One region of the Psychrobacter sp. NPDC078929 genome, then DNA from elsewhere that is predicted to be linked to it. Evidence: predicted binding sites of a transcription regulator. Region 1 holds the regulator's gene; each other region holds the start of a gene.
The links. Region 1 encodes PhoB, which activates phosphate uptake and scavenging genes when phosphate is short. Its sites were predicted from a motif close to TGTCATNAANCTGTCATAA; they were not measured.

Region 1 (3,220 bases):
TGACGACTGGCGGCCAAACGTCCAGCGACTTTACTGAGCTTTTGCTGCGGCACAAGCTGTTGTAAGGTGGTAAATACATTCATAATAAGGCTACCAAAATAAGGTGTAATGTAATAGGGGCGTGTTGGAAATTCGACCATGGCACTGACAGTGGCTAAAATTGCGCCATACTACGTTGTAAATCTAGATAAGGCATGAGCATTATCGTCGTTTGACGCCTTGTCTGGAACAGTTTTAGCGATCCGCAGTACCTATTTGTGAATATCAAACACGCCCTAATAATAGTTAAGTTAATGACGGTATTTTATCATGGACAGCATATTATTGTATGGCCATAATCTGTTAAGGAATTAGTAAATGAAAGCACTCATACAGCGGGTGAAGCACGCTAGTGTGGTCGTCGATCAACAGTGTATTGGTGAGATTGAGCATGGAGTATTGGCATATATTGGCTTAGGGCATGAAGACGATTTCGCCGCTGCACAGCGTATGATTGACAAAATACTGACTTATCGCATTTTTGAAAATGACGAAGATCCGGCCAAATTTGGTAAACTGGATAAAAACGTTCAGCAGATTGGTGGTGGGCTATTATTGGTCTCGCAATTTACCTTGATGGCAAAAACAGACAAAGGTCGCCGTCCAGACTTTGGTGGTGCGATGGCACCTGCTGCGGCGCAAGCATTATTTGAACAACTGGTCGATTATGCCAAAACTAAGCACCCGAACGTGGCAACTGGTCAGTTTGGTGCGGATATGCAAGTGTCGAGTGTCAATGATGGGCCGCTTAATTTTTTACTAGAAATCTGATTTTAGAGTGTCATCAAGCTGTCATAATTAATCCGTTTAATAGGTAGAGACTGGTGAGTATATATCGCCTTTTTAAATGCTAGATTTTGTCCGCTAACACCGAGAATGTCCTATGTATAATGAGCAAATTTTGATTGTTGAAGATGAGCCTGCGATTCGTGAAATGGTTGTCATGACGCTAGAGATGGCTGGGTTTGATAGCTTGCAAGCGGCAGATGTGTCAGAGGCGCATCAGCAAGTGGTAGATCATAGACCATCACTGATACTGTTAGATTGGATGTTGCCGGGTGACAAGAGCGGTGTGGATTTTTGTCGTATGCTCAAAAATGATGAACTACTCTCTGAAATACCAGTCATTATGCTAACGGCAAAAAGTGAAGAAGACAGTAAGGTGCATGGTCTTGATGCAGGCGCAGATGATTATATGACCAAGCCTTTTTCGACTCGTGAGCTGATTTCTAGAATCAAAGCCGTACTACGCCGCAGTAGTGCTATGAGTAGCGATAAACCTATCGAAATTGGACAGTTAAGTCTAGATACCAAGAGTCAGCGTGTGACAGCTGCAGGTAAAATCGTTGATGTTGGGCCCACAGAGTATCGCCTATTGGCATTTTTTATGAGTCACCCTGAGCGCGCCTATACACGAACGCAGCTACTCGATCAGGTATGGGGCGGCAATGTATATATCGAAGACCGAACCATCGATGTGCATATCAAACGTCTACGTAAATTACTGCGACCTTATGACTGTGATACATTGATACAGACGGTACGTGGAACAGGCTACCGATTTTCTAGCCTGATTGAGCCAAGTTAATCTTGTACAAATAATGCCGCAGCAATATAAAGGCAGCGGATAGTGGTAAGGATAAAAAATGGACAAGATAGCGCCAGCACAACGTGAGCAATCAGCTCTATTAGAGCAAATATCTACTCAAAGTACAGCGGAGCAACTCAAAAAAATCGGCAGTGCACTACGAGCCTTGCGCGATGCAGTGATTTTGCTCAACAACAATGATGGTCTGGAATGGTGGAATCAGGCAGCACAAGACTTATTGCTGCTACAGCCAGAAGATAAAGGTCAAAATATTTTTGACTTTATCACTGTACCTGAGTTCCGCCAGTATTATGAAGGTACAACGATACCTAACGATGGCGTCCATATAGAATCATGGCGAGATCCTAGTCGCTACTTAAAGTGTGAACTGACCCCTTTCGGTGATGAAAAACTGCTGTTTGTATATGATGTGACCCGCTTGCGGCACTTAGAGCAAATGCGTCAGGATTTTGTCGCAAATGTCTCGCATGAGCTTAGAACACCATTGACGGTAATGATGGGCTACCTAGAAAATTTCTCCGATCAGCCAGATATGCCGCCGCAATGGCGTCGTGGTTTTGAGCTGATGACCCAGCAAACAGCCCGTATGAACAGAATTGTGAACGACTTACTGCTATTGTCTAAGATTGAAATCGAAGAGTCACACGAGCTGCATTACATAGATATGACTAAGCTACTGACCAATATCTATGACGATGCACAGGCCTACAACCAAGCGTACAAACACATCATTCATTTGCATATAGATACGTATGATGGGCTGTACGGGTCAGAGATGTACTTGAATAGTGCGCTATCCAATCTAGTAATCAATGCGATCAAATATACGCCAAAGGGTGGCAATATCACTATCAGCTGGACAAGGACGTCTGATGGCTGCCGTTTCGCGGTCGAAGATGATGGGATCGGTATTGCGTCAGAGCATATCGCCCGTTTGACAGAGCGTTTCTATCGTATCGACAAAGGTCGTAGCCGTGCAACAGGTGGTACGGGGTTGGGATTAGCGATTGTAAAACACGTACTGCACCAGCACGAAGCGCAATTGCAAATCGATTCAGTAGAAGGGGAAGGGTCGACATTTAGTGTGGTATTTCCTTCAAACTACGTCAGATCCGTCACAGCCAATTAATATAATTTCTGGCTTATATTAGCGTTGGTTTTTCGGCTTCGATCTTTTGGTTAATACAAACTTAGCACTACTTCAAATTAGGTTAACGACATACCTTTCTGTATTCGCTAATCCTTTTGCAAAAGTGGATAAGGGTTGACCGCACTGCCATTAATATAGATACCATAGTGTACATGTGTCGGTGTTCCTTTTGCATTACCGCTATCACCCACATAACCTATCACGTCGCCCTGATTGACCCAGTCATTGGGGGAGATGTCAGCATAGTCCTCTAGATGAGCGTAGTAATGTCCTGCGCCACCAGGCCCTACCACCACGACTACGCGCCCACCTAATGTGTTCTCACCAACTTTGCTTACTACGCCTTGTGTGGTCGACTGCACAGGAGTGTTGCGCGGCGCAAAGATATCGATGCCTTCGTGGGAGCGGCCTTGGCTACGTGC
Region 2 (3,220 bases), on a different contig from region 1:
AGATCAAGATATCTGGCTGCAGACCGATAGAACGTAACTCTTTTACCGAATGCTGGGTAGGTTTGGTTTTGGTTTCACCTGCACTAGCGATATAAGGCACCAGCGTTAGATGCATGAGCATAGCGCGATTGCGTCCAAGCTCTACTTGCATTTGGCGTACCGCTTCCATAAAAGGAAGTGACTCGATATCACCGACCGTACCGCCAATCTCGATAATGGCGATATCATAGCCTTCGCCACTGGCAAGAATTTTACTTTTGATTTCATCAGTGATATGCGGAATCACCTGTACCGTACCGCCAAGGTATTCACCGCGACGTTCTTTATTTAAAACATTTTGATAAATACGGCCACTGGTGAAGTTATTACTTTTACTCATCTTTGAGTGACGCAAGAAGCGCTCATAATAGCCCAAATCCAAATCTGTCTCTGCGCCATCTTCGGTGACGAACACCTCACCATGCTGAAACGGACTCATCGTACCTGGATCGACGTTGATATACGGATCCATTTTGGTCATCGTCACGCTCACGCCACGTGCTTCAAGGACTGCGGCAAGAGAGGCTGCGGTAATACCTTTTCCTAGTGAGGACACTACCCCACCGGTCACAAATATAAACTTGGTCATAGTACTCTGTCGGTAATTGGTAAAGAAGGATTTTACTAAAAATACGCCACAAAATATAGGGCAAAAGCGCAAACTCTTTAAAACACTCAGTTTTTAACGCTTAATTGTCATAAGTGCGTAATCATCGTAAATACGTAGCTATTATAACCCACTGCGGCTTTAAAAAGGTCACAACAAAAAAACTCACCCCGAAGGATGAGTTTTTTATAATACGTTTTCTAATGTTTAGATTAGAATTTGTATTCAATACCCGTACCTACAATCAAGTCATCTTTGTTATTGTCACGGCTGATTTGCCCTGCATAAATATGACCCGTGGTCGCTTTATTGAATGCATATTCTCCACCAACTGCGATTTCATTTACATCAGCATCTTTTACGCCTTTTTCGTCAGTGGTATTAACATACTGTGCTTTAACTGCCCAAGGTGTTGCACCAACTTTATATTTACCACTAATTAGCCAAGATTTTTCATCTTCACTGGCTTTGTTAACGCGGTTGTTGTTAACGATGCTATAATTATCGTAGTATTGGCTTTGTTGGTATAGAGCACCTAAAGTTAAGCCCGAAACCATATTCATTTTGCCCATATCTAAACCAGCAACCAAACGCCACGTATTATCAATCACGCCAGTATTTACATTGTTAGCACCCATGTCTTTGTCATAAGCACCGGCTAGATAAACACCATTTTTGTCATAGGCTAATAAAGCAGAATAACCGTTATCTTTTACTTTTCTATCACGATAGACTGCAGGCTTCGTACCAGATGCTGCGGAAACGAGAATATCACCGTCGGCATCAGTTTCTGATAATGCGGTAGCTGCCATAAAACTCACTGGCATACCGACAATAACAGGTGATTGATAGGCCACCATATTGTTAGCACGGTATTCACCTGAAACACCCGCATTTTTAATATCAAATAAGCTATCATTAAACACGTCAACTTTGTTTTGTGCAAGTTTCAATGGGGTATCATGGCGTCCCGCTAGTACAGTACCTAAAGTGTTGTGGGCTAAGCCTACATAAGTATTACGTGATCTAAACTGTTGGCTATCGTCATCATGGTAGATTTGATATTCTAATTGATAAATAAGTTTAGTGGTATCAGTTAAATCGTCGTCACCTTTAAAACCGATACGTGATTGATTAGAGTTAAGTTTAAATGTATCTTCATCTGTCTTGTTAGCTGCATCGTAGTCTGTACTAACATAATCTAAGGTTAAAAATGCTTTACCATATACAGTTGGAGCAGCATGGGCAGCAGAAACTGAAAGTGCAGCGACGGCTGTGGCTAAAAGTAATTTTTTCAAAGGATATCTCCACTTTACGATTTGAGTGATAAATGGTCTAAGATCATTAGATATATAATGGCAAGGTCCTATACCTTCGAAACCATATATATAGCGAGCCATAAGAACTGCTTAGACATAACTTTACCAAGCAAATATTACAGTAAGATGAAAAAACCAAAGTTTACACAAATGTTATTATTAATTTTACGGATTCTGTTATTTAAGACACGCTGTTGTTCAAGACACAGTATTGATTACAAAACAAAAAAACCCACCCCGAAGGATGAGTTTTTTATAATACGTTTCTAATGTTTAGATTAGAATAAGTATTCTAGACCGCCACCGATAGCGAGTACATCAATATCACCACGTAAGTCGATTTCATTAACATTGCCGTCTTCGTCTCTCGAACCAAAACGACCATTGTTTAATTCCGCTGAATTTAGACCAGCATAGGCATGAGCGATCATATTATTTTTAAACGCATATTTGCCACCTACAACGACTTGATTTGAGTCATTATTCTCAAGACCACTGATATTGTCGGTTTTGTCATACTGAATATAAACAGAGGCTGGACGGGCAAAATTCGAAAGACCCATTTCAGCACTCACCACTAAACCGTCCTCTGTTGCAGTAGTAGTACCGGCATAGTCAGCTTCTTGATATAGAACGCCTAACTTTACAGGAGCTGCGATATATTTACCTAAATCGACGCTAGCACTGCCACGGATAATATCACCACTAACACTCATGTCTTGCTCATAAGCAATACCAGCGGTAATGCCTGTACCTGGATCAAACATCAATGAGGCACCATAGCCTGCGTCACGATCACTCTCAGATATAAAGTCTTCATCAGCACCATACATCAGCGCAAGCGCTAATGGTAGGTCATTGTATTTAGGCGCTTTCCAAACGATTGAATTATTGATACGGTTACCAACGGTCGGGGTCAAAATATTAGCAAAGCTGTCGTTGTTGTTCAGAGTACTAGAGCCAAGATTATCCCAATAACCTTCATTAACTGATACGTTATTGATATAGTCAATGACTGTGTAGTTACGACCAAAGCGGAATTCACCGAAGTCTTTATTTTTTAAACCTAAATAAGTATCACGACTTTTGAAGCCAATGTTATCGCTACCACTATCATCAACTTTAACGCCGTACTCTAATTGGTAAATTACGTCAGTGTTGGCCGTTATCGCTTCAGAGCCTCTGAAGCCTAAACGTGAAAGATTAGAATTAACTTGTAATGAACCGTTGTCTTCATTAATTCTGTTATTATTAT
Region 3 (3,220 bases), on a different contig from region 1:
ATTACTGCTCACTGACTCATCAACTGATGGCTGAGCTAGTGATTCTTTATCATGTATATCTGGTTGATCAACCGCTTCCATCGTTGTAGTGGTCACAACAGTAGCAGGTACTGATTTCTCTAACGATGCTGTACTACTAGTACCCGCTTGGGAATAGTTAGGTACAGGCATAGCCGAGCTGTCCATGCTATTGGCATTATAAACCATTTGCTCACTTGCGAGTAAATCATCGACAGTATTGGCATCATTCCACGCAAAGCTTGGCTCAACTTTGCGAGCAATAGGTGCAGTCAAGTTTGAAACTAATGGCTGGACTGTACTGTTGACCGTACTATCAGTAGCATCTTTAAGCGTTTCTGTATCGGTATTTGCCTGATCACTTTTTGAGCTATTGGGTGTCGCCGCTGCTTTTGCTGCGATGACGGAGGCTTTGACACTATCTGCCAATCCTGAGGTTGCCAAAAATTCTGATAATACACTACCGAAACGTCCACTGCTGTTGACGTCTTGAGTACCGCTAGTATTTTCCGCAGACTGTAACTCAAGTGGCAGTTGCTCATGCTCTACTTTTTTATCTACCGACTCATCTAAGTTTTGGCTATCATCTTGTGATGTACTGCTCGGTTCAGTAGCGTTGATAGCATCCTGACTTTTTACACCTGAACCAAGCCATGACAGCGCACGAACCTTTTGATATATCGTCATCCAATGGATATTAAAGGCAAACGTAGCGGTAATCACAACGAATACTGCTAAGAAAATCACACTCCCCCACTGCGATAGTAGCTGTGCCAAACGCGCTTGTAGTTCTAGCCCGATGATACCACCAGCGACGCCTTCAAGACCGATTGCGTCAGGGTTTGTGACTTGCTGAACTAGAGAAACCAATTGTGCAAATAATGCGCTAGCACTTAATAGCAAAAACACATAAGCGACCAATCGCATGAGCCAAAACGTTGGCTTGTTTTCCCACCAAATCAAAATAGATTCATAAACCACGAATGCCAAAAACCACCAAGCACCAAACCCAAAAAAGCTGTAAAGCAAATCGGATAACCATGCGCCTGCCTCGCCGCCCATATTATTAATCGTGGTCATATCACTACTGATGTGCGACCAGCTAGGATCGTTGCCTGTATAAGTCATCAAAATGACAAACAAATAAACGGCCAGTATTAACCCAAGGAGGGTAAACATTCCCTTTTTTAAATACTCAATAAGCGGTGCTGATATCACGTAAGATCTGCCTTGTTATTAATACTAAATGGTCGCCAATGCATGACTAAGCCTAATCATGCTGACATAAAGTGTTGACATAAATGTACCGAGCGAAGTGTTTGTTTGGCATGTGCCGATTGTAGAGCCTTTAAACAACCGTTATCGCTTGGCTCCTACTACACTTGGCATAACTTCTTATAATAACAAATACATAGGTACAGTGGCGACAGTCTTATCAAGAAAGCGTGTAAGAAAGTAAATCAGTAGACACTTTGCGTAAGAAAACAGCTGGTTAGCGAAACACGAGTGGCAAAATATGGCTAACTGTATTGCCTAAATTCTATAAAATAGTCTCTGTTTTGCACTTATGTTCCAAAGTTATTTATTCTTTGATTCTAATGATACCTGTGTTTGTTTTAGCAAACTTGCACTTTGTGCGCTGTGCCCTTATGTTATTATCACACAGCAATTAGAAGAAGCATATTCGTAGTCATTTTTGATATTCCTCTTTTATTATATTTATAACTTACATTTTTAATTCGTATATTTAGCAAGGAACAACTCATGGCAACTGACACTACTGCTCCACGTCACGAAAAGCTCATTATTTTAGGCTCAGGCCCTGCTGGCTACTCTGCAGCCGTTTATGCAGCGCGCGCTAACCTTAAGCCGGTTATGGTTACTGGCATGGAAGTCGGTGGACAATTAACCACCACTACCGAAGTCGACAACTGGCCAGGCGATGCGCATGATTTGACAGGTCCTGCATTGATGGAACGTATGAAAGCGCATGCAGAGCGTTTCGGTACTGAACTGGTCTACGATCATATCAATGAAGTAAACCTAAACGAGCGTCCTTTTCAATTGACAGGTAACAACGGTAGCTATACTTGTGACGCGCTCATTATCTCAACTGGTGCCTCTGCACAGTACTTGGGGCTAGAATCGGAAACCAAATTCAGAGGGCTTGGCGTATCAGCCTGTGCCACTTGTGATGGTTTCTTTTATAAAAACCAAAAAGTTGCGGTGATTGGTGGTGGTAATACAGCGGTTGAGGAAGCTTTGTACTTATCTAATATTGCGTCTGAAGTGACCTTAGTACATCGCCGTGACAGCCTACGCTCTGAAAAAATTCTGCAGGACAAGCTATTTGAAAAAGCCAAAAGCGGCAATGTCAAAATCGAATGGAACCATCAAGTAAAAGAAGTGGTCGGTGATGACATGGGCGTCAATGGCGTCGTTATCGAATCAATGATTGATGGCAGCACCAAACAACTAGACACAATGGGTATGTTTGTCGCTATTGGTCATAAGCCAAATACTGACTTGTTCAAAGGTCAGTTGGATATGAAAGATGGCTATCTGATCGTTAATAGTGGCTTGACTGGTAATGCTACCCAGACCAGTATTGAAGGTGTGTTTGCCGCAGGTGATGTAGCCGATCACGTTTACCGTCAAGCCATCACTTCTGCTGGTACGGGTTGTATGGCTGCGCTAGATGCTGAAAAGTACTTGGATGCACTGGGCGAAACCGTCGCTCGTGACCACACTTATGATTCAACACTAACTGCAGATAAAGAAGCCTAAATGGGCAACTTTACTCAACAGCACGATAAACACATTACGCCTGAGACTTTAAAAAGTCTTGGGCGTTATGACTTTCCTGATCCCATTTCTATCGATCCTGATGGTATTGGCATCGTCGCTATGGGGGGTGATTTAGCACCTGAAACACTGATATCAGCCTATGCTCAAGGACTATTTCCTTGGTTTAACGAAGATGAGCCTATTGCTTGGTGGTGTCCTGAGCCGCGTTGTGTGATCGCCCCCTCGGCTTATCAACCGAGTAAGTCTCTACGTAAGCAAGCAAATCGCGAACGTTGGCAATTGACGCTTAATAAAGCTTTTGACGATGTCATACATGCCTGTAGCTTACCGCGCAGTGATGGCCTTAATGACAATCATCCCGAAGGTGAGCATACTTGGATTCATGATGAGATGA
Region 4 (3,220 bases), on a different contig from region 1:
GCTAAACACCACTGCGCCATGATAGAGCCGCCGCGTGAGACGATACCTGTCAGACGTTTTGCGGTGAGCGGCACATAGCGTAATAGCACGCCAGCGTGAATAGTAAAGTAATCTACGCCTTGCTCTGCTTGCTCGATCAACGTATCACGGAATATCTCCCATGTAAGATCTTCAGCGACGCCATCGACTTTTTCTAATGCTTGATAAATCGGTACCGTACCAATCGGCACAGGAGAGTTACGGATTAGCCATTCACGGGTTTCATGAATGTGATTGCCCGTTGATAAATCCATGATGGTATCCGCACCCCAACGTGTTGCCCACGTCATTTTAGATACTTCTTCATCGATAGACGAGCCCAGCGCTGAGTTACCGATATTGGCATTGATTTTCACCAAGAAATTGCGCCCGATGATCATCGGCTCAGACTCAGGGTGATTGATGTTGTTTGGAATAATTGCACGTCCAGCTGCCACTTCATCACGAACAAACTCAGGAGTGATGATTTGAGGAGTATTGGCACCGAAGCTCTCGCCATCGTGTTGACGCATATCAGTCAGTTCATGCTGCTTTTGCGTCTCACGAATAGCGATATATTCCATCTCAGGGGTGATGATGCCACGGCGTGCATAGTACATTTGCGTGACGTTCTGTCCTGCTTTGGCGCGACGCGGTTTATCAATATGAGCAAATCTAAGATTGGCAGTACTGATGTCGCGAGCACGTGCTTGTCCGTATGAGCTAGATAGGCCGCTTAATTGCTCGGTATCATTGCGTTCTGCGATCCAGTTCTCACGCAATTTTGGCAATCCACGTGTAAGGTCGATATCGACATTAGGGTCGGTATATACACCTGAGGTGTCATACACATAAAACGGCGGATTATGCTCACCGTCTTTATCTCCAGTACCGCCAACAGGCGTATCAGCCAAGCTGATTTCACGCATCGGTACTTGGATATCAGGTCTTGAGCCTTCGATATAGACTTTTCTTGAGGCAGGTAAAATACGGTGTAGGTCGCGCGCATCCTCTTCGAAACGGGCATCACTTGCGGCACGGTGAGCAGGGGTTTTTAGCGCATCTGCTTTTTTATCTGCTTTGACGTTGGTCGTGTCAGCAGCATTTGAAGCAAGCGTTGTGTTGTCGGCTGGGTTATGCGTTTGGGCTTTCGGTGCAATTGAGGTAGTGTCTGCAGTAGTCATATGCTGTCCTAGCGTGTTGGTTTTTTGAATAAAATCAACACCGCCAGTATCTGCGGGGGTAGGCATCCATCATCTAGACAAGTTTATATCATGAACCCACAACTTCGACCAAAAAGTATCGTCGCGCATGGTGATCATCAAATATTGGACGCAGCTTTATATCATCTCTTCTTATCTGTTTATGCATTACGCATATTAAGACAATAGTGACGATAAAAATGTATTTCTACGCGCCCTTTGTCATAAATAACAAAGTGCTTAAGACTTCCCTGCGTCGGTACTAACCGCATCAGGTTCGGCGGGTGATCTCTCAGCGAATGTATCAAGGCGACTACTTTGATAAAGCAAGTTTAATAAAGTGAGCCAAAAATACACCGCACCCCGAGTCTGTCAGTGTTGTAAATCAGCCTTCATACTAACAAAATTCTCTACCAACGGCTAATAGTATTTGGATACAAATATTCTGTGTCACACATACTATTCAATATTTTTGTGAATAATTTTTCTGAGTGTTGATAGATGAGAGTGCTTAATACTGCTAGGTTGTAGACGAATTATTCAAATATTATGTAAAGCGAATGAAGGATTCTAGAAGTTGTCATTAAACTGTCATAAAGATTTGGCAAGATAACACGCATATCACAAGCAATGCTTTTTTATACCGTTGTTAAACTTCAGGAGTCCTACATGCGTTATTCGTTATTAGCAGTGGCCGTCAGTTGTACATTAATGCTTACGGCGTGTAATAAGTCAACAGATACGGCGGAGCCAACTGCTGATACTAGCAGTAGCGCTGTGACAACAGCTGAAACAACCTCTCAGACAGCATCTTCTGCTACGTCAGATTTTAAATCAGCTGAAAATATCGCTATGAATATTACAGGTGCAGGTGCGTCATTCCCGCAGCCTATCTATGCGAAATGGTCATATGACTACAATGCTGCGACCGGTGGCCAAGTCAACTATCAGTCGATTGGCTCATCTGGTGGTATCAAACAAATTCAGTCAAAAACAGTAGACTTTGGTGCTTCTGATGCACCAATGACGCCTGAAGAGTTAGACGAAGCAGGTTTGATTCAGTTCCCAACAGTCATCGGTGGTGTTGTACCAATTGTCAACATCGACGGTGTTGAGCCTGGTGCACTGAAGCTAGACGGCACAACGCTGGCTGATATCTATTTGGGTAAAATCAGTAACTGGAATGACCCTGCGATTAAGGCGATGAACCCAGATTTGACCTTGCCAGATGCCCCAATCACAACAGTATTCCGCTCAGATGGTTCAGGTACGACGTTTAACTTTACTGACTATCTTGCCAAGGTTTCACCAGACTGGAAAGACACCGTTGGTGTTGATAAAACCGTCAAATGGCCGACTTCTGCTACTGGTGCAGGCGGTAAAGGTAACGAAGGCGTCTCAAGCTACGTAAACCGCATGAAAAACTCTATCGGTTATGTTGAGTATGCTTACGCTAAGCAAAATAAAATGTCACATACTGCGCTGAAAAACGCAGCTGGTAACATCGTACAGCCATCTGCTGAGACGTTTGCTGCGGCAGGTGATATCGACTGGTCACAACAAGAAGGCTTTTATAAAGTCATCACCAACTCTGAAACTGACCAAGCATGGCCTATCGCTGCTGCGACCTTTATCTTGGTACATAAGCAACCAGAAAATCCTCAGCAAGTCGCTGGCGTGTTGAACTTCTTTGACTGGGCTTATACCCAAGGTGATGACAGCGCCATGGAACTAGACTACGTACCATTCTCTGACACGGCAGTAGCCTTGTTCAAAGAGAAGTGGAACGAAGTAAAAGGTAGCGATGGACAGCCTGTCTACAAACCAGCTCAGTAATTTGTTTTTGCTAAATACTATTTAGCAACTGACAAGTTATCCTCTCGAATAACTATTCTCCGGTAGTTGTTTGAGAGGTTTTAACACAGCAAATTTGATGGATACATCTCGATAGATATGCTTACTCATACCGTTTAAGTTTGTTGTGTTAAAACCTGATATAC

Region 2: a site for PhoB is predicted at 2,079-2,097, ahead of ACQKCG_RS01245 (porin). Genes of this name have one in related genera too.
Region 3: a site for PhoB is predicted at 1,288-1,306, ahead of ACQKCG_RS10670 (DNA translocase FtsK). Genes of this name have one in related genera too.
Region 4: a site for PhoB is predicted at 1,799-1,817, ahead of pstS (phosphate ABC transporter substrate-binding protein PstS). Genes of this name have one in related genera too.

Annotation. Positions count from the first base shown of each region.
Region 1 is NZ_JBNNFX010000015.1:48,775-51,994, forward strand. Features, by position in the region: gene asd (archaetidylserine decarboxylase) at 1-83, opposite strand, end outside; gene dtd (D-aminoacyl-tRNA deacylase) at 358-810, shown strand; gene phoB (phosphate regulon transcriptional regulator PhoB) at 923-1,627, shown strand; gene phoR (phosphate regulon sensor histidine kinase PhoR) at 1,686-2,777, shown strand; gene ACQKCG_RS09465 (M23 family metallopeptidase) at 2,885-3,220, opposite strand, start outside.
Region 2 is NZ_JBNNFX010000001.1:283,483-286,702, forward strand. Features, by position in the region: gene ACQKCG_RS01240 (CTP synthase) at 1-628, opposite strand, end outside; gene ACQKCG_RS01245 (porin) at 859-1,944, opposite strand; gene ACQKCG_RS01250 (porin) at 2,244-3,220, opposite strand, start outside.
Region 3 is NZ_JBNNFX010000019.1:1,731-4,950, reverse strand. Features, by position in the region: gene ACQKCG_RS10670 (DNA translocase FtsK) at 1-1,236, opposite strand, end outside; gene trxB (thioredoxin-disulfide reductase) at 1,783-2,805, shown strand; gene aat (leucyl/phenylalanyl-tRNA--protein transferase) at 2,806-3,220, shown strand, end outside.
Region 4 is NZ_JBNNFX010000007.1:69,462-72,681, reverse strand. Features, by position in the region: gene thiC (phosphomethylpyrimidine synthase ThiC) at 1-1,202, opposite strand, end outside; TPP riboswitch at 1,452-1,596, opposite strand; gene pstS (phosphate ABC transporter substrate-binding protein PstS) at 1,890-3,056, shown strand.